DNA from 2 places in the Methylophaga thalassica genome. Region 1 is predicted to be linked to the other one. Evidence: riboswitches for the same ligand, from Rfam matches in the RefSeq annotation. Region 1 holds a riboswitch; the other holds the start of a gene.
The links. Region 1 has a riboswitch for cyclic di-GMP ahead of QQL60_RS10035 (hypothetical protein). Riboswitches for the same ligand answer to the same signal wherever they lie in the genome.
Positions count from the first base shown of each region.

Region 1 (11,030 bases):
AGGCAAGCAATCCAACCTGAGTTTCTACGCCTTCACAGCAACACCTAAGGCCAAGACACTGGAGATATTCGGTGTTGATGATGGCAACGGCATACCGCGACCATTCCATTTGTACAGCATGCGGCAAGCAATAGAAGAGCGTTTCATTCTGGACGTGCTCAAGCACTACACCACCTACAAAACCTACTACGAACTGTCGAAAAAGGTGGATGACGATCCGGAAGTAGACGAGAAGAAAGCCAAACGCGCTATCGCCCGCTTTATGAGCTTGCACCCTCATAACCTTGCCCAGAAAACCGAAATAATGGTCGAGCACTACCGTCGCTTCACCGCAAAGAAAATCGCCGGTAAAGCCAAAGCGATGGTCGTGACTCGCTCACGTCTGCACGCCGTTCGATACAAGCAGGCATTCGATAAATACATCAAAGAAAATGGCTACAACGATATGAAGACGCTGGTGGCCTTCTCAGGCACAGTCAATGATCCAGATGACGATACCGTGGCATATACAGAAGCAGGCATGAATGGCTTTGGTGAGAAAGAGCTTCCAGAGAAGTTTGCCAGCCGTGAGTACCATATCCTGATTGTCGCCGAGAAGTATCAAACTGGCTTCGATCAGCCACTGCTGCATACGATGTTTGTGGACAAGCCACTGAAGGATTTGAAGGCGGTACAAACACTATCACGACTCAATCGTTCGACCAGCGGCAAGGCCGACACATTCGTACTCGATTTCGCCAATGAAATGGAAGAGATCAAGGAGAGCTTTCGTCCCTACTTCCAAGAAACCGAAATCGATGAGCCGACTGACCCCAATCAGCTTTACACGCTTCAGCAAAAGATCGACAGCTTTCATATCATTCGCCCGCAAGAAGTAGATGAGTTTTCAGCGGTGTATTTCAAACCGATGGCGAACCAAACTAAGCGAGATCACGGTCAGCTTAACAAATGGATCGACCCAGCAGTACAACGCTACAAGGATGAGTTCAGAGAGTCTTCAGCAGGCGTTTATGATGAGCGATACACAGAAGATGGGGAAGAGTTTAAAAGCAGTCTACAAGGCTTTGTGCGGCTATATAGCTTCCTCAGCCAGATCATTGACTGGCAGGATATTGAACTCGAAAAACTGTATGCCTATGGCCGTTATTTGCTGACCAAACTGCCAAGACGAGATGGCGGTGGCACTATCGACCTTGATGAAGAAGTTGAGCTGTCAGCCTATCGTAACGAGAAGACATTTGAAGGCAGCGGATCGCTACAAGTAAACGAAACTCGGCCTGTGTATGGCGCAACGGAAGTAGGCACTGGAGGTAAACACGAAGATCCTAAATCGCCGCTGTCTGCCGTCATCATGGTTATCAACGAACGATTCGGGACTGACTTCACTGACGAAGATAAACTGCTATTCGATCAAATCTCTGGCGATATGCTTAACAACGACAAACTGGCTGAGCAAGCACGAGCGGGTTCAAAAGAGAAGTTCAAGGTGGTGTTTGAACCCAAAGTCATTGAGGCATTCGTGGATAGGCAGGGACGTAACGAGAAGATCGTCAATGAATTTATGGCGAATGGAGATATGAGAAACCTCATTATCGCTGCCCTGCTGGATGATGTTTACAATCGATCACAGTCAACACCGAAACTAGGCTGACGGTTGCACGGCGTCCGCGCCTAGCAGCCGGAAGATGACCGGCAGTTAAAGTAAAAACTCCCAATAATCAAGGAATTGCCTTGCGGTAGAAGGCAACTTCGATATTGCTCTGGAGGATTTAGGAGGGGGACGCTCTATCCTGCTGAGCTACGGGGACATTGGTCAGGCATTATAACAGCGATAAGCATTAAGCTCGAAAACTGAATATTGTTTGTTGATTAATCGTCATAGGATCGGCGGTTAAACGGTAACGATACAAACAAAAAAGCCGTCACTCTATGACGGCTTTAAACGTTTGAAATACTGAAATTAACTAGACAGCTTGTTTTGCTTTGCGACGTAAGCCCATAAAACCAAGTAGCGCAGGAGCAAATAACAAAGCAGCCGGTGGCAAAGGCACCGCAGAAACATTGAAAGAGGTAAAACGAACTTCACCCGGATTTTGTAAAATGTTGAGGTTAATTGATTGTGGTACATCACCCGCAGGATGCCAAGTTATATAAGCTAACTCTTTTGCCCCAACCCAGCTTATACCATTAGCCAACCATTTCTGTGTATTGATGATAATATCGCCGGTATCAAACAGGTCCGATAAAGAGTAGGAGTAATGATCAGATTTTGCATTGAAAACAGAAAACTCTCCGAAAGATAATATCCCATCATCGTTCAGGTCTTCTGCTACAAAATTACCGGAGAACTTGAATTTACCACCATCGTTAATAGGCCATCCGGCTTCAAAATCGGCTTTAACAACAGTTGCAGCCCATGTGGCCTGTGATAATGTCAATAAAACTAAACTGAATAGCATCCACACTATTTTTTTCATAAGAAATTTCCATGTCGTGCAACCCAGCCCTGATGCCACTAATGCACAGCTGTAGGTTTTCCGTCCCTGACTCACATCAGGTTTGGCGATAATATGTTGAACAAAATTAATAAATTAAAGTTAACTTGCTATGTCGCGTAACAGATGAACACTTATATTCTGTTGTTAACAGGTTACTTAAATTGAATTAGAAAAAAAATCATCCTTAAGTATGATTTTTTTAAAAAATTGACTTTAAATTCATAGTAAAAATTGAGTCAAAAAAATGTTCAGAGAGAATATTAACTCACGTCAACATATCTCTAATTGAGTTCAGATTAAGAAGACTATATGGAGTTAGGCAAGATATGTTCGGTAACCAGCTTGTCATGGTCGGACAATCAGGGACAAAAAAAGCCGTTACATTTTGTAACGGCTTTTTTTTATGAAACGCCAGTATCTATTGATTGATTATGCAGCTTGTTTGGCTTTACGGCGAAGTCCCATAAAACCAAGCAAAGCCGGAGCAAACATAAATGCAGCCGCTGGAATAGGCACTTCCGACACAGGCGCGATGCCTGCGGCACCTACGGTGAAGCCATGCCAGCCTTCACTTGTATGAGTAAAACTGAACGAGTCAAATAACCCTTCAAGAATAATCACTCCATGTAGCTCGGCAAACTTAGAGGTAGTAAATCCAGTACCGTCAGAATACAGGGTGGGTGATCCCGAACCGTACTTCCCTAAACCAGTACTATCAAATTTAATTTTTGTATCACCAAAATCAACATTATTTGCGTTCCAGCTGACAAGGGCAATGTAAGGATTCAGCACTGTTTCTGAAAATTTTATTTCTACTGTACCACCGGTACTCAAACCGATAATTTCACGTGATGATGGAAGATTGCTAACCGTCCCATTGGTGTAGGCATTACCCCACCAATTATCTGTCGCTCCCGATTCTATGAAATAAGCATCAGAACTTGAGCTAAAACCAACACTGACATTGTCACTACCAAACGCCATGGTTCCAGATGCAGTTTTTTGACTTGTTTTTGTCCAGTCTGTCCAGCCAATATTTGCAGCATGAGCCGATATCGTTAACATCGATGCTGACAGAGCAAGGGTTGTTGCAAAAAATTTTTTATACATGTCCCATATCCCAATAATTTTGCAACCCAGCCCTGTCAAGACTTCAATATACAGCTGTAGGCTTTCCGTCCCTGACTCACATCAGGTTTGGCGTTAATGTGTTGAACACGATGAGATAATAATATAACTATTTAATTTCGCAACAGGTAACCACCAACAATCAGTTGCGCACTATTAACTTGCCTTAATTAATTAAAAATTACATTGTACTTTGGTACTAATTTATTAAAAAAAAGACATTCCATTCTTCCTCAACACAATGTTTATAGAGGAAAATTCGATACGTTTTCAGCATAAGTGAAAAATAACTTAATCCTCACTCGGCAGAACACAATTTACCCATATCCACCCACCGTGTTTGAAATGCAAAAGTCAGTGCCCCCCATTAAGATCATTAACTTACCAGTAACGTGATAGACATCATGCTTTCGTATAAAAGCAGTTAACTTTTACTTTTCACTGCCGATATAAGATGCATACAATTAAATTGCACACTATTTGCAAAGAGGCGAAAAAAAGACATGTTTGGTAAAACAAAGCAGTTAATCACCGAGAATGCGTTATTAAAAAACGAACTCACTCCCTTGCAGGAGATTTTCAGCGCCATGCAGTCATCACTGGCCATTATTGAGTTCACACCTGAAGGTATCATCACCGCAGTAAACGACAATTTTTCTCGGGTAACAGGTTATTCCTCTTCTGAACTGATAGGACAGCATCATCAACTGTTATGCGATAAATACGAAGTTGAATCTTCCCGATATAAAGATTTTTGGAAGCATCTAAAGAACGGTGAGTATTTTTCAGGGGAAGTATTACGCAAGCATAAAAACGGCCATGATATATGGCTGGAAGCCAATTATTTCCCAATAAAAAATGGTGAAGGCCGTGTCGTTAAAATTTTTAAGATTGCTAACGATGTGACCGAACGTGTAGAACATTCTCGTAGTAATGATAGTTTGCTATCTGCAATCGATCGTTCAATGGCTATCATAGAGTTTGATATGGGAGGTCGTGTCACCAATGCCAATCAAAATTTTCTGAGCCTTATGGGATATAAGCTTGATGAAGTGAAAGGACAGCACCATAGAATTTTTTGTGACTCAGACTATGTAAAAAGTCCTGAATATGCCAAGTTCTGGGAACAATTGAATGAGGGACGTTTTATTGCAGACAATTTTAAACGGATAAATAAATATCAATCTGCTGTTTGGTTGGAAGCCACCTATAACCCTATATTCGATAGTAATGGCAAGCCCTATCGAGTCATTAAATTTGCCACTGACATTACTGAAAAAGTTCGCTGTTCCGAGGAAGAAAAAGCGGCCGCTAACACAGCCTATACAATATCACTGGAGACAGAAAAGTTATCCTCGACAGGTGAAGATATTATTTTTAAAACCATTGATAAACTTGAAGAATTGAAACAACAATTCAGTCATTCATCAACCGAGTTGGAACAGCTAGGTGTAGAAACCGCACAAATATCATTTATCGTTAAAACGATCAGCGATATCACTGAACAAACAAACTTACTCGCCTTAAATGCCGCAATAGAAGCTGCAAGAGCGGGTGATAGTGGGCGTGGTTTTGCTGTTGTGGCTGATGAAGTTCGCTCACTGGCGACACGGACCTCACAATCAACGGCCGAAATAGCGAGCATGATTAATAAAATCCAGTCTAAAAGTGATTCCGTCATAAAAAGTATGTCCGGAAGCATGTCGGGTGTCGAATCAGGCGTTGAGTTTGCTAATACCGCAGGGAATACCATCAGCCAAATCAGAAGCGGTGCAAAAAAAGTCGTGGAAGTGGTAGAAAATTTATCGAATCTTCACTAACACTATTAGTGATAAACCATCGAGCCGCACACAGGTGTGTGGCTCGATAATATTTATTGTGCCCTTGTCACAGGGTTTACCATGGAATAATGGTTAAACCAACAATAACAAATACTAGGGAAGCAGCCCATCTAGCCACATTCAAAGGGATCACTTTCAACATGGCTTCTCCTGCGTATACTACTGGAACATTGGCTAATAACATGCCAATTGTCGTGCCCAGTGTCACCATAAAAATATTTTGGTAGGTTGCAGCAAGCGCAATAGTAGCGACTTGCGTTTTATCACCAATCTCAGCAATGAAAAATAACACGGTGGTAACGACAAACGCCCCGTATCTAGCATATTTAATCGCATCATCATCTTCCTTGTCTGGTATCAATAACCAAGCGGCCATCGCAATAAAACTCAAGCCCAGTATCCACTGACCTGTTGGACCAAGAATAAATTGTCCAAGCCAGGTGCCCAGCCAGGCAGATGCAGCATGATTGAGGAGTGTAGCAACAAGGATTCCAGCCACGATGGCTGATTTATGGCTAAAACGTGCAGCTAGCATTAAAGATAAAAGCTGGGTTTTATCACCAATTTCCGCTAGCGAAACCGTGAGAACAGAAGTAAAGAAAGCATCCATTAAATAAACTCCGGCGGGATAACAATACCAAGACAAACAACGATCTCCCGCCAAGAGGAATCATTATTTGTCTCAGGTCTTGTCAATACCAGCAAGCTGGTACGAAACTGCCATGGACCTTGAGGGTCCAATTATGTTGACAGCTTCAAACACCGGTAGGTGAGTAGACTACTCCCCCAAGACGATGACAATATTCTAGCTGGTATCTAACTATTTGCCTATGGTTAATCTGCATTTTTTATTGGCGGCTTTTATCCAATGAGCGCATTATCCAATCGCAGGTAACAACACTCATCAACTTAATTAATCTGCTATAAACGTATACTGAAATACAATGTCTGACATGGTTATCAAACTTGCAGAGCAAAGCTACCTTCTTAAAGGAGTTGCAAAACAGATTGCAGAAAACTTGCTAACCGAAATAAATCAGATAAGCGCACTCTCCCCTTTTCGACAAATGTCGACTAAGCGCGGATATTATGTAGGAGCAAAAATGACCAATTGTGGTGACTTAGGCTGGGTAAGTGATAACAAGGGATACCGTTATACAGCTATTGACCCACTGACAAATATGCCGTGGCCATCTATGCCTGAGTTATTTGAATCGCTGGCAGAAGAAAATGCCTCATTGGTAGATTTTCAACATTTCCAGCCTAATGCTTGTCTTATCAATCAGTACACTCCCGGTGTCGGTATGGGCTTGCACCAGGATAAGGACGAAAAAGACTTCACTCAGCCTATTGTTTCCGTCTCTCTCGGCGTACCAGCCATATTTCAATTTGGTGGTAATAAACGCAATGAAACACCTAATTACCATTTACTTGAGCATGGTGATATCGTCATCTGGGGAGGTGTTGACCGTTTACGCTTTCATGGTATAAAGCCGATCAAACTCGCTCATCACACTCTAACCGGTCAATTTAGATATAACCTGACATTTCGCAATACAGGGACGACTATCGACTAGACTAAAAAAAACGTTATACGCATAATGATTAGATTTAGAGTCTGAAAGCCAAGTTTAATTGAGGCATTTTGATACTTTTAACTAGCAGCCTACAGGTTTCGTAAGCTGTCTTTAGTGGCTTTATTGCAGGATGCGCGGTCAGAAGTGCCACATAATCAGGTAAACCATCTTGATTCGCGAAGACAAACTAATCACTCAGAGTCCCTATGCAAAAGCCAGGAGGCAAAGCATTCTGAAAAAATCAAAACACGTATTGATCATTGATGACCAATCTACAGGGCGCACAATTCTAGAACGCATTATTCAACAAATTGCTGACAATATTGTTGTTACGTCGTTAAGTAGTCCGGGAGAAGGTCTAATATGGCTTAACGATAATGAACCGGATCTCATCGTCACCGACTATCGTATGCCGAATATGAATGGTGTGGAATTTATTCAAAAAATTCGCGTCATGCCTCATTGTCAGACTGTACCTATTGTGATGATCACTGTTGTTAGTGAAAAATCTGTTCGCTACGATGCTCTTGAAGCAGGTACTACCGCATTCCTAACCCGACCAATAGATCAGATTGAATGCCGAACCACTTGCCGAAATCTACTTCAAATGCAGGAACAGCACCTGATTATTCAAGACCGTGCAGACTGGCTGGCAAGGCAAGTTGAGATTGCCACAAAGAAAGTGGTCGATCGCGAAAAAGAAACCTTATTACGATTAGCTCGTGCTGGCGAATATCGAGATGAAGGCACAGGAAATCATGTTATTCGTATGGCGAAGTATGCACGCGTGATTGCTGAGTCGCTTAATACTTTCAGTCAGAGAGAGTGTGAGGAATTAGAATATACCGCTCCCATGCATGATATTGGGAAAATTGGTATTCCTGACGGTATATTGCTTAAAGCAGGCCCGCTAAGTGAACATGAGTGGGGAATCATGCAAACCCATACGACTATTGGACATGCCATTTTATCGGACAGCCAGTCTCGCTACATGCAAACGGGCGCTATCATCGCCTTGAATCATCACGAACGTTTCGATGGAAAAGGTTATCCGAATGGCTTAAAGGGTGATGAAATTCCACTCATCGCACGTGTTGTTGCTGTAGCCGATGTATTTGATGCCCTTGTCTCTGAAAGACCATACAAAGTGGCATGGCCATTTCAAGACGCCATTGACTATATAAGAAAACAATCTGGCAGCCATTTTGATCCTGAATGTGTTGATGCGTTTATCGAAAGTCTCGATAAGATAAAAGCAATTCAGGCTGAGTATGCGGATGAACCTAATGAACGATTCAGATAACGCCAAGCCCAATCGTAAACACCGTTTTTTAGCTCGCTTAGAACACTTTCGTTCCATCCTAAATAACACCGGTGACAGTGAGCCTGAGCAAGCCATCAAAGTACGCTTAACTATTGGTCTTGGTATTCTTTTCTATTTCGCCTTGCCATGGAATGATGGTGAGCAGCTACAAGATACGTTGCTTTCTCATCCCACCTTAGTCACTTTAATTTATTATGCTGGCGCTATGGCCATTGCCATAGCGATATTGCGCCATCCTCATCCCTCTCCTTTCAGACGCTTTGCCGGTATCCTCTTAGATCTGGGCTCTTTGTCGATTCTGATGTTTTATTCAGGCGATGAGAGTGTGTTTCTGTTTATTCTCTATCTCTGGGTAATTTTGGGTAATGGCTTCCGCTATGGCACTCGATACCTTTATCTTTCACTCTGCGTGGGATTGATTGGCTTTAGTATCGCGGTGGTTTACGGTCCTTATTGGCAGGATCTCCAGCACAAACCCATTGGGTTTAGCTTACTGTTGTTATTGCTGGTCATCCCTGTCTACTCGGCATTTTTAATCAATAAGCTGCATGTCGCTATAAAAACGGCAAAACTTGCCAATGAAGCTAAAAGCCGTTTTCTAGCGAATATGTCCCATGAATTAAGGACACCTCTAAACGGTGTAATTGGCATTGCAGACTTGCTAGGTGAAACCAAGCTAAGCCCACAACAGTACGAATTCGTTAATATCATGCGTAATTCAGCGCAGACCTTATCGGGTTTAATTGAAAATGTGCTGGATATTTCAAAAATCGAAGCTGGCAAGATACATATTGCTAAAGAGAGTTTTGATTTACATTCTTTGATTAATAACATTATCGAATTACAGGCCGTAATGGGTGAGTCTAAGGACCTCCGCGTCAGTTATCATATCGACTCAAATATTGATTATCGACTGATAGGCGATCCACAACATTTACGTCAAGTTCTAATTAATCTATTGGGAAATGCCATTAAATTTACGGACTCTGGTTCGGTAAAATTACTGTTAGAAAAATTAGCGACTGATACAATAAGTCAAAAAATAACGATACGGTTCGAAGTACGTGATACTGGCATCGGCATAGCTGAAGAATATCTGGATAAGATATTTGATAACTTCACGCAAGCCAATATGTCAAACACGTCGAAATACCAGGGTACAGGGCTCGGAACCACGATCTCTAAACAGCTCGTAGAACTCATGGGAGGAGAGATAGGTGTAAAAAGTGAACTCGGCAGAGGAACAACGTTCTGGTTTGAACTGCCTTTTGACACCCACTCTGAATATGAATTGGAATTAAACGAACATAAAGTACTCGTTCTCGCTACAGAAAAAATCACTTCATCTTTATGCCAAAGCTTTGACACATGGAATTTGGAATATCAATGTGTTCAGTCTTCAGCTCAGGCAATGTCAGCCTTAATGACCGCAGCAGAAAATGAACAACCTTTTTCTACTTTAGTCATCGATAGTGATTGTATGGCTGGAATCAGCCCCGTTCAATATGCACAACTTTTAACTCAAGAAGACAGTCTTCAACATTTGTCGTTAGTGTTAGTCAATCATAATGAAGATGTGCTTCAGGACGAAGAGCTTAACCAGTTTTATCGTTCTTCAGTAAAAGATGTGTTGGATAAAAGAGCTTTATTTAATGCGCTGCATTCAGCTGAGTCTACATTCTATAACGCTGATAAGGTGGTTAAGCTCAATGAATACTATCAATCCGAAGCTAACTCCCAGACTCAATTAACTATTCTTATCGCAGAAGATAATGTTGTTAATCAGCGGGTATTATCAGGCATCTTGAGTCAAATAGGACACAAGCTTATCTTAGCCAATACCGGTGAAGAAGCGATGAGTCTTATCAGCGAGCATTACGACGAGATTGATTTAATGCTACTGGATATGAATATGCCCGGTTATTCTGGAATTGATATCATCAAAGCAACTCAATTCATGGACACATCAAGAAAAATACCGTCCATAATCCTTACCGCTGATGCCACACCTGAAGCTAGACAAAACAGCATTGACGCCGGTGCTGATATTTTTCTGACAAAACCTATCAATTCAAAAGCACTATTGTCAGAGATAGCAAGTTTCACAAAACAATCAAAACAATCAAAACAAAAGCAGTCATCGCCTCCGTTCAGTGAGAGTATTTCAACACCGGACAATGAACAATTACTCGATTACCGCCTCATCTCCGAATTAGAACAACTTGGCGGAGGTGAACAATTTATCAATAGCCTCGTCAGTGGCTTTGAGTACGATGGCCGCAAGCACATTGATATTATCAACAGTGCCGTCTTCGATGACTATTATCAATATCGTGAAAGTTTACATGCCCTTAAGGGCTCTTCCACTGAAATTGGCGCCATCAAACTTGCCGGGTTAACACGTCAGGCTGAACAGATAAAACCCGATCAAATCAACAGTCACGAGATCAAACAAATCGCCCGAGATATCAGCCAGGTATTTAATGACTCATTAGTTGCCCTCAAAAAAACCATTACCGACCATAGTTATGAAACTAAACATTAGCTGATGCTAAGACATCTGTTTTACTGGATTGACGATGGACTAGACGTTGCATCATACGCAAATCACGAGGTTGCAATTTCAATGCTGACTCAGCCCAAATTTTAGTGATCGTCAATA
Region 1 is NZ_BSND01000005.1:602,638-613,667, forward strand. It holds gene QQL60_RS10025 (type I restriction endonuclease subunit R) at 1-1,651, shown strand, start outside; gene QQL60_RS10030 (hypothetical protein) at 1,965-2,477, opposite strand; cyclic di-GMP riboswitch class I at 2,492-2,574, opposite strand; gene QQL60_RS10035 (hypothetical protein) at 2,928-3,608, opposite strand; cyclic di-GMP riboswitch class I at 3,626-3,710, opposite strand; gene QQL60_RS10040 (methyl-accepting chemotaxis protein) at 4,130-5,446, shown strand; gene QQL60_RS10045 (TMEM165/GDT1 family protein) at 5,523-6,077, opposite strand; gene alkB (DNA oxidative demethylase AlkB) at 6,421-7,044, shown strand; gene QQL60_RS10055 (HD domain-containing phosphohydrolase) at 7,214-8,347, shown strand; gene QQL60_RS10060 (ATP-binding protein) at 8,331-10,913, shown strand; gene QQL60_RS10065 (crotonase/enoyl-CoA hydratase family protein) at 10,903-11,030, opposite strand, start outside.

Region 2 (11,030 bases), 430 kb from region 1:
CCAGACTGGTTTTATCAAACAGTGGCAAAGGTTGTTGGCAGCCTTGCCAATATAAGTTGAGATATTGCTCCAGTAACTGACGCGCATTATCTACCGGTGTGAAACACAGCTCATCATCTTCAAAGACCAGTTGGGTGGTTAACCTCATGCCTGCTGGTTTCAGAATATTGAGGATCAAGTGTTCTAACCAGCCATTAATCAGATCGCGTCCTTTTTTACGTGATAAACGATAGCGCAATAGCCCTGCTTCACTGAGATTATCGAGCTGACCACTGATGTTGAACTCACCTATCTCAAGTTCAAAGGGTAAAGCCGGTAAACGTTCATCACCCAGATAGGGCATTAATGTCTCTACAAATGCCTCAACTTTACGGTTTTCCTGATGAAGCCATTCTTCGCCAAACTCACCTTGAGGTAACATGCCAGTGGCGTGTACTAGTTCAGAAATATGGGTTTCAGTGGTTTGGCTGAGTTTACTTTCCAGCAGCCATTGTCTGAGCTGCCAGGCTTCCAGCCCGTTTAACTCAAACGGTTCACGACTACTCAATTCATCTTCATCCAGTTCCAGTCTGACGCCTAAACGTTCACGGCAAAGAAACCGGGCCGGATGCATAAAAAACTGGCTGAGTTGCATCAAGCTAATGTCTCGCCATGACGCATCAGGTTCTGGTAATGGTTCTGCAAACCATAATGTAGATTCAGTTTTTGTGTCTGGTTTGGGACATTGCAAGGCATTAAAACTAAACAGCTTGTCATGCTGCTGATCAAAATAACGGCGACTAAAGGCTTGCAGTGGATGATGTGTCACCAGCTGTTTTATGACTGAATCGCCCTGCTCAGTGACAAACCGTTCATCCAGATAATCCAGCAAATCGCTAATCAACACAGACGGTGGAATCTCCGCATTATCGGTAATGCTGGCGCCGATATAACTGATATAAAGCGTTTGTTGAGCAGACAATAAGGCTTCCAGGAACAGATACCGATCATCATCACGACGTGAACGATCACCTTCGCGATGATGGTGCGCCAACAGATCAAAACCTAAACTCGGCTGACGACGTGGGAACACGTCATCATTCATACCAATCAGACAAACTACATCAAATGGAATACTACGCATCGGCACCATGCCGCAGAAGGTAACGCCATGCCCCATAAAACGATGACTATTATCTAAGGGTTCCAGATGGGATTGCTGCCAGCTTAAGATCACATCAATGCCAATCGTTTCCTCAAAGCCAGCTAAATCGGTACTTTCAATCAAGCGATCAAGTTGGCTACGGATGGAAATCAGCTCACGTTCGGCCAACGGATCATCCAGCTGTTCTGCCTCAAAGAAGGTATCCAGACAACGGTTTAAATGCTGTTGCCAATCATGGGGTGTTCGTGGACGGCTGAGCTGTTGTCGCCAGTCATCCAGTGCAGAAATAAACTGTGATACTGCCGCCACAATCCGGGCTTTATCACCAGTAATGCCATCCATAGCAAGTTGGCCGTCAAACAAGCGCCAGGGTTCGCCCTGCTCGGTCAGCGGCATAGCGTACCCCAGTAATAAACGGTCTAAGCCGGCACGCCAGGTATTGGCATCATTAGCTGGTAACTCCAATGCCATTTTATCTTTGGCATCGTGACCCCAACGAATCCGGGTTTGCTGACACCATTCGCGTAACCACAATAAAGCCGCTTCATCCAACTGAAAACGCTGTTGAATGGCCGGACACTCCAGCAAAGCCAGCACACTTTCCACATCAAACCGTGACTGTGGCAACGCTAAAATACTGAACCAGGCATTGAGTAAAATACTTTCTTGCTGACCGCTGCTATCAGCAATACTAAATGGAATCGCATGAGCCGGATCAGCCGCACCGAATACCGCTTCAATCCAGGGGGCATACACATCAATATCGGGCGTCATCACCACAATATCCGTAGGTGATAAATCGGGCTGCTGTTCAAACATCGCCAACAGCTGATCTTGCAGAATTTCCATTTCTCGCATCGAGCTATGACAGACTTGAATCAGGATAGAGTTATCATCAGCACTCACTGTTTGCTGCTGTCCAACATCCAGCTCAAACATATCGGCTTTCAACATGCCCAGCATGGTATCGGGGTGTGGCTCTGCAAAACAGGTTTCCGCCTCATGAGGCAGTTCCTGACACTGACGAAAGAACTCCTGCCCTTGTTTGCCCAGGCTCGCTAATAATGGATGACCTACATCTGCATTCAGCTCTGGTTCGGGCTCTTCCAGCATGAGTTCCAATTGCTGACGCTGTTGCTGTTTGGCATCAATTAAATCGCCCCAATAATGTTGACTGGGGGATAAATAAAACAGCGTGATATCGACAAATTTCGCCATTAAAGCAAAGGTCTGCAAATACACGGGTGGTAACGAGGAGATGCCAAAAATACTGAGTCGTTCAGGAAGGCCGGCCGGCTTTTCGATAGCCGATTGTAATAGATGATTAAGCTGGTTTAACAATCTGGCCCGATGCATAGGTTCGGGATCATCCGCCGTGATTTTTTGCCAGAGAAGCCCTTGCCAGTTATCGCTTTTTCCCTGCTCCCATTCTGCAATCCAGTCTGGTCGGTACATCAGGTACTGATCATAGGTATCCGCCAGCCGTTCGGCTAATTGAAAACGTTTTAATTCATCCGTTTGTTCACCTAAATAAGCGGCAATCGCACTAAATTCCGGCTCATCTGCTAACTCGGGCAACAGGGCAAATAAACGCCAGCTAATCGGTGCTTTGGCATAAGGTGAATGCAGAGGAATATCCGGCCAGATTTGCCGAAATAAACGCCAGATATAGGCAGAGGGAAAAGGAAACTCCGTATTGGCACTAATACCATGCTCATTGGCTAGATACAGTGACAACCAGCGAGCTAGCTCGTTACTCTGCACAATAATATTTTCCTGCTCAAACGGACTGAGCGGCGCGGACTGAAGCTGTTCAGCAAGCCAGGCAGCCAGTTGTCTGCTGTCATTACTGTAAACCATCTTCAGCATGTGGATTCCTTCACGTCAAAAGCCACATATTACGGGATGTTGCGGTTGAAACAAACTGCTTTGAATGTCAGAACAAGGGCTGAAGCTAACACCATTAAAAATAAGGGCTTATCTGCTTTATAAAAAACAGCTGAACAGCCAAGCCTCAGGTCATCCCGCCCATTCGAGCTTACTTAGCATTTTCTATGATGTTTGTTTGTGGCATACCTCACATTATTTTGAAAATTCATCACATTGTCATAATCCATCATTATCTTGAGCGTCATCTCTATTACCTGACTTGGAGTTAACGTGAAACATACACATAAACTACTGATTGCTTCGATATTAACCGCTTTATACAACGCACCCGTGCTGGCAGAAGATTGTGTTGCCGGTGGTACAACTGGCTCCCCTACCCTGACTTGTACTTCAGCTGACAGCAATAATATTGATGATAAGCGTGATAATTTGTCAGTGACCGTTGAAAATGGTGCAGAAATCGTCGATGAAAAAGATCGACCTGTGCAATTGAAAGGGTCAAACCAGACTGTCTATAACTATGGCCTTATCGAAAGCGGCGATGATGATGCTATTCGCGCTAAAGGTGCCAACCTGACCATTGATAACTCAGGCATGATTATTGGTGGTGATCGCGGTATTCGCCTGCAGGACAAAGCAAGCAATTTCACCTTAATTAATCGTGAAACAGGACAAATCTTCGCTGAAAATCAAGCCGTAAGATTAGATGATGACACCGAACTGAAAAATGCACACATTACTAACTATGGTCAGATCGAGAGTGAAAAAGGTCGTGCTATTCAGAGTCGTGGTGCAGGCACAACAGTCATTAACTACGGGACATTACGTGGTAATGAAGAAGTGGTTGAAGCACGCGAAGACTTCACCCTTGAAAATCACGGCACCATCGCCCTGAATGGTTTGTCATGGAACGCAGCAACAAAAACCTGGACAAATACTGGCGCCACGGATGATGAAGATGGTGTGCAATTTGCCAGTGGCACCGCAGATAACTATGGTGTGATTTTGGGCACCGATGACGGTATCGATATCGACGAAGGCAAAGTACACAACCATGCTACTGGTGTCATTGTTTCAACCGGTACAGAAAGTGACCCTTTAAATGGGGGTAATGGTATTGATATTGATCCACTTTTCGAACCGAATGTAGGTGATGTTCGCACAGCCGGTCCACTGACCATCATCAATGAAGGTTACATCGAAGGCGTTCATGCCATTGGTTCGGATGATGCCAGTACTTCTGAAGTTACCGTCACCAACAGTGGTACTTTAGTCGGTCGTTCAGGCACAGCTATACATTTTGCGCCCAATCAAGGTAACAGCAGCCTGACACTGACAGGTAACAGTGAAATTATCGGTGATGTGATGTTCGGTAGCGGTGACGATATGGTGATCGTTGACGGACTCACTGCCACAGGTGAGCTGAGTTCAGGTATCTTCGATGGCAGCTTGGGCAATAACAGCATTATCTTCAAGGACTTTGAACTGTCAGATATTTTGTCATTTGAAATATCAGATGCACTTGTCTACCTGTCATTAGGCGTCGATAGTGGCGAGCTGTTATCAGGCAAATTCAAAAACTTCTCATCATGGGGTTTTGGTGATGGCATGTTCTCTACTGAGTATCTTGCCAGCCAGTTCGCTAACCCAAGTGCCGTACCATTACCTGCAGCACTGCCATTGTTTGCTTTTGGTCTGATTGGCATGTGGGCGGGTCGTTCACGTCTTACAGGTTCTAAAGCGGCCTAGTTCAGTTATGGTTAAACACTGACAGCAGCATAAGCAGTATTCAGGGCCAGTTTAAACATCTTTTTTCGTGTTTAAACTGGCCCTGAGTTTTATCGGTTTTGCTTAACTTTATATGTGATGTTTATGCAACTAAACTCGCTTTACGACGCAAACCCAAAAAGCCGAATAAGACCGGTGCCAACAAGAAAAACGCGGCAGGAATAGGCACAGCACTCACAGCCTGACTTATCACAAGATTCGCAAAGGTATCGCCAAATACCACTTCAAAATTAAAACCACTTATCGCCGGTAAAATAATGCTGTCAAAACTACCGACGATGCTGGCAAAGGTCAGGAAGTTAAATGTGCCTTCTTGCACATCATCACCAATAAACTCAAAGCTTAATAAACCAGCCAGCGAAGCGACACCCGAAATATCCAGCAGATCGGAGTGCGTTTCATCAAACTCCACAACCATCGAACCAAATTCACCTTGCGTGTAATTACCATTAATCGTCATCGTACCGACCGAATTACCGGCGGTCAGACTGGCATAGTTGTCATACCCGGTACCATTTACCGTCACAAGGCTGTTAATGGTGCCGGTTCCTGACAAGTTACCCCCATTAATATTGACGCTGGTTTGGCTCATGACACCATTGTTGATAGTTTGACCTGCGGTTTGAGTGTAATCACCAACCCAGGCACCACTACCGACCAATTTCGCTTTTTCATTGTTAATAAACGTGCCAGTGTTAACGAAGGCGTTCTGGTTATATATCGATTTATTATTCGTCATCACACCATTGTTCACCACGGTGTCATTAATAGCATTGGTCAAGACATAGTTATTCGTCATTGAACCCTGATTAATTAAGCGACCTGCGTTAGTGAATGTGCCCTCATTATTCAGCGTGCCATTATTCACCAGGGTAGAAGCAATGTAGTTATTTAATTTACCGGCGCGGCTATTGGTCAAAATGCCATTATTAGTAACGGTCCCACCTCTGTAACTCGATAAAGTACCGGTATTGGTGAGAATATCGTTATTGCTCAATTGTCCGTTATTGCTAAAGGTGCCCTGATTCAGAAATTCAGCCTGATTATCAATTTGGCCATCATTGATCCATCTGCCACTTTTATTCTCTATATAGCCTGTATTGGTAATCTGACCACTTGCTGCATTATTCAAATCACTGACATGCGTTGTCATGCTTCCCGTGTTTAGCAAGATGCCAGAATTATTTAAATCACTGTATTTACCATAAAAAGTACCATTATTAATAAAGGTACCCTGATTAGCTAAAACAGGATCTACAGAAAAAGGCCAGCCTATCACTGACAACTCACTATCATTTTGAAACTGTGTTCCGGACACAATGCTTGTCGTGGCATCATCATCAATCGTTAAAGGCGAAGTGTTTATTCCAGATAAAACACCATCAGCACTGGCGGCAGCGCTTAATAGGAGTGATGATGTAAATAAGGTCGTGAATAAAGAACGTTTTAGAAATTGAGTATGCATGTTCTGAGTCTCTCTCGGTCTATGTAACTCAGCCACCTTAAGAGCTTAAGGTCTGTAGCTTTCCGTCCTCAGCTCACGCTGAGTTTGGCAATAATGATATGGGCATCCAACCCAGCCAGGATTGATGATATAGAGACAGCTACAACGGCACTATCCGATTTTCGCAAACGTATAAATTAATGAGAGACGGGCATTGAGGATAATATTTTCTGACTCGTATATGATGTGCTTTCACATACCTAAGACGGAATAATAAGGGATAGCTATTTTGGTTTTTCGTTACTTTATTTGCCTGCTTTTTTTGATATTACAGGCCTGCTCATCCATACCCACCACACAAAACCGCACTGATACGGCAGTTCGTTTAGCTCAGCTCAATGGCTGGAAATCCCAGATCATCACTACAGCCTCATTTAACTTGCAAAGCTTTATCCCTGAAAAAATCTCACCGTCCGAAGAGTTAACCATTTACATAGAAGGTGATGGTTTAGCCTGGCTGAGTCGACGGAAAATGTCTTCAGATCCGACCCCTATCGATCCATTAACACTCAAGCTCGCACTTCTCGATAACCATGCCGTCTATCTGGCCCGCCCATGCCAATATGTGTGGTCTGGAGGCTGTGAACAGCGTCTGTGGACTTCAGCCCGCTTTTCTCCTGAGGTATTACAAGCGATGAATCAAGCCGTGGATAAGTTAAAAGCCCAATATCAGGCTTCTTCTTTACGGCTTATTGGTTACTCTGGGGGGGGTGCTGTCGCGACGTTATTAGCGGCTGAGCGAGACGATGTTTCTCAGTTAGTCACTGTGGCAGGTAATATTGATACTGATTACTGGACGACATTACAGCATATTTCTCCGTTAACAGGCTCATTAAATCCAGCAGACCAGTGGCCTTCATTACAGGCCATTCCACAAATTCATTTTGTGGGGAGTGAAGATAAGATCATGCCCGTTGCTGTGGCTAACGCATACCAGCAACATTTTCCTCAATCAAAGCGCCCCACTGTAAGAGTAATCACCGGTATGACTCATCATTGCTGCTGGGTTGAGCACTGGCCAGAGCTATTGCAGGAAATATCTGCCGCTAAGAAACCTGCCCCTTAATTAAATGCTCGACGTAATGTCGCTGACGGTAGCTCGCCAAATAACTGTAGATAATCATTGGAAAACCGCCCTAAATGCCAGAAGTGCCAGTCGCTGGCTACTTGCGTCACCGTCATATTAATATCTGTAGGCCTGAGCAATTGGGATCGCACTCGATTTAACCTCAAGCGATAAAGGTAGGCATTAGGGGTGATGCCCATTACTTTTTTAAAGTGATACTGCAAGTTACGCTGACTGATACAGACATCTTTACAAATATCGATAATGGTTGGGCAAATATGACTGTCCAGCTTAGCGTGAATATAGTCGATAGCTAATCTCACTGATTTAGCCGCTCTTCGCCGTGCCACGACATCAGTTTCTTGCCCATCAAAAAGTAAGGATGAATCTAATGACAGCAGCACATGTTCCATCACAGAAGTATTTAAATGTTTTTGCTGCTCTGGCTGACGGTCATCCGAAGACATCGCTGATAATTGATATAGGTAATCAGTAAACAGCTCTAACGGTTGTCGATTTACACCATCAAATACTAAAACACTGTCCACAGGCATTTCCCACTGCCGTGGATTCATCGCTCTGGCAGACTCAAGTAAGGCCGATTGTTCGAATCGAAAATAGACCGTTTCAGCATTTCCCTCAGCCTGGATATCGACTTCAACATTAGCTGGCAAGAAAAATAGTGAATTCTCAAAGGCATTATATTCAGATACTCGTACCTGATTTTGTGTGGTACGTTCGAAGGAGATGGTACAAAAGTCTTTTTCGATGATGGCGCGTTTATGTACGACCTGATTTTGCTGCTCGAACACCACTCTGAACGCCTCATTACCCACTTCACGGTAGTGCCCATAAAACTGACCTGCGGATAACTGGTTAATCTCAATCGGTAACCAATCTTGCACAAGCTGCTGTTCATAAGCATCAAACAAAGGCTGATCACAATACACAAGCGCTTGTGTCGGTATCATATTAATGTGTTGGCACAGGTATATGAACTAAGCATACGAAGAAAAAGCCATAAAAGAAGGTAGGCAATGAATATACCTTAATTCAATTACTTATGGCATATAAAACAAAAAAGCCTCAGCAGAATCTGCCGAGGCTTTTTATCTTGGGCGATTAAATTTAGCTTAGAACGACAAACGTAATTTCACAGAAGCCGTTTGATTTAAAAAGTCTTCACGACCTTCAACATCATATTGAGCCGTGATATCGGTGTAGTCGTTTATGTTAAAGGTGGCAACGACACCCGCTCTGGCTAACCACGGTGAAGGGTCAATACCTTCTGTTGTGAAGGCAGTACCACCACCGGTATACGATGCCGTCATACTGGTATCGTCATTGATGAGGTCATAACCGATACCCATATTCGCTAGTAAGGTGGTCTTATCATTTAACTGGTGGTCGATATCAGTTTGTGCCATAAGCTGACATCAATACCCTTACGAAGCAGTAAAAAGAAAGAAGCAATGGCAGAAATAAACAATGTAATAACCAGAACAAGGATGATAGTACGAAGATCAGGTAACAAAACACACTCACTGTTTAAAACTGACATAGATGATATGTCAGCGAACTCAATCGATATACGATGGTAGAAGGATATAAAGCAAATACAAATTATGGCAAATCTTGACGCTGAAATGAAAAAAGCGATCAGAATCAAACCGCATTTCAAATAAAATCATAAGGGCCTGCCCAAAAAGATGACGCTTTATTCTTGGTTATTTCTGTTTATTTATGCCACTTTCACAGCCATTATGTGTCAATACACCTACAGCAAAATAATCAAAGGACGAATATGACGAAGATATATCATAAAAACGACGCGGCCATTTCTGAGCTTGATGAACTGCAATATCACGTCACTCAGCAATGTGGCACTGAACCTCCGTTTAACAATGCCTACTGGGATAATAAAGAACCGGGCCTCTATGTCGATGTGGTCTCTGGCGAGCCCTTATTTACCTCATTAGATAAATACGACTCGATGTCTGGCTGGCCCAGCTTTACACGTCCACTCGACGCCAATAATATCACTGAGCATAGTGATAACACACTAGGAATGGTCAGAACCGAGGTGCGTTCAAAATTCGGTGACTCGCACCTGGGTCATGTATTCCCTGATGGCCCTGAAGAACAGGGTGGTTTGCGTTACTGTATTAACTCGGCCAGCTTACGTTTTATTCCAAAAGACCAGTTAGCCGCTGAAGGTTATGCTGACTACCTGCCCTTGTTTGATAATGACGAATCAACGGATACCGACACCATTGAAACCGCCATCTTAGCCGGTGGCTGCTTCTGGGGAATGGAAGAATTATTCCGTCATCAACCCGGCGTGATCAATACCCGCGTTGGCTACACCGGCGGCCATGTACCTGATGTCACCTATAAAGTTGTCAAACAAGGCGACACCGGACATGCTGAGGCGATTGAAGTGATGTTTGATTCTTCACAAACCAGCTATCGTGACATCCTGGAGTTTTTCTTTATGGTGCATGACTCCACCACCAAAAACCGCCAGGGAAATGATATCGGTGACAGTTACCGCTCGGCTATTTTTGTGGAAAATAGTGAACAAGCCAAAGTCGCTAATGAGTTAATAAAAGAACTCGATGCCAGCGGCATTCTCCCCAGCCCCATCACTACCGAAGTCACCAAAGCCGGACCATTTTACGAGGCCGAACCCGAACACCAGGACTATTTACAACATTATCCGAATGGCTATACATGTCATTGGATTCGTAAAGACTGGAAGTTGAAAAAGTAAAGCTTAGATAAATCACACACTCGGGCATCCAATCTGGATGCCCTTTTGTATGCCTATCTATTTTCCAGACCTTAAGCATCACAACTAAGAGCTAGTCCACTAGCATTTGACCGAAAAATAAATTTGCTTAAAAACGTAGGTTGGGTAGAACCTGTGAAACCCAACAAATCCTATACTTGAATATATATTTTGGGTTTCGTACCTCAACCCAACCTACAGTGCTGGGTGCCCTTTTTATGCCTAACAATAAAGCACTTCGCTTCCCTTTCTTTGGCTTGACAAAAAACGCTAGTGAGTTTGTATTTAAGCTATTGCCAGAAAACACAAAATAAGTCAGAGTTAAACTTAATTCAGAAAATATGGAAGGTTTCATGAATACTAATAAGTTGGCTTTATTTTTCCAGCCAAGCTCACCATTCCGGCTCTATTTCCCAAAAAAATAATCGCGTTTTTATTAATAAACAGATACTTAAGAAATCTAAACCAGTATTACAGAGCGACTTCTTTAATATTTATTATGAAGCCAGAGGCTTCATAAAAGACACTGTTATAGCGAATGAAGAAATGAACACTTTCTCAGAGACGACAAGAAGGAATATTTTTGCGGTTGCTGTTGGCCCGCTGGCTCTTGTGCCTGCCATCGTTCTGGCAACGCTGGTTAATGTGCTATTCCAGGGTGCTGATTCAGACTGGCAGGGTGCCATTGTGTCTGCCCTGTTTGTTTCAGTTGTCGGCCTACTTATCGCATATCCGTTAGTCGTCGTTCTGGGTGTTCCTGCAGTTTTGGTTCTTCTGCGCTATCAAAGGCTGGGCTTTTTCCCACTGACAATTCTTGGCTTGCTTGGCGCACTGCCCGTAACATTGT
Region 2 is NZ_BSND01000005.1:169,394-180,423, forward strand. It holds gene recC (exodeoxyribonuclease V subunit gamma) at 1-3,013, opposite strand, end outside; gene QQL60_RS08005 (hypothetical protein) at 3,305-4,783, shown strand; gene QQL60_RS08010 (autotransporter outer membrane beta-barrel domain-containing protein) at 4,905-6,287, opposite strand; cyclic di-GMP riboswitch class I at 6,307-6,386, opposite strand; gene QQL60_RS08015 (alpha/beta hydrolase) at 6,556-7,392, shown strand; gene QQL60_RS08020 (helix-turn-helix domain-containing protein) at 7,389-8,363, opposite strand; gene QQL60_RS08025 (autotransporter domain-containing protein) at 8,526-8,819, opposite strand; gene QQL60_RS08030 (hypothetical protein) at 8,789-8,953, opposite strand; gene QQL60_RS08035 (bifunctional methionine sulfoxide reductase B/A protein) at 9,197-10,165, shown strand; gene QQL60_RS08040 (hypothetical protein) at 10,730-11,030, shown strand, end outside.
Region 2: another riboswitch for cyclic di-GMP. It lies ahead of QQL60_RS08010 (autotransporter outer membrane beta-barrel domain-containing protein); the one in region 1 lies ahead of QQL60_RS10035 (hypothetical protein).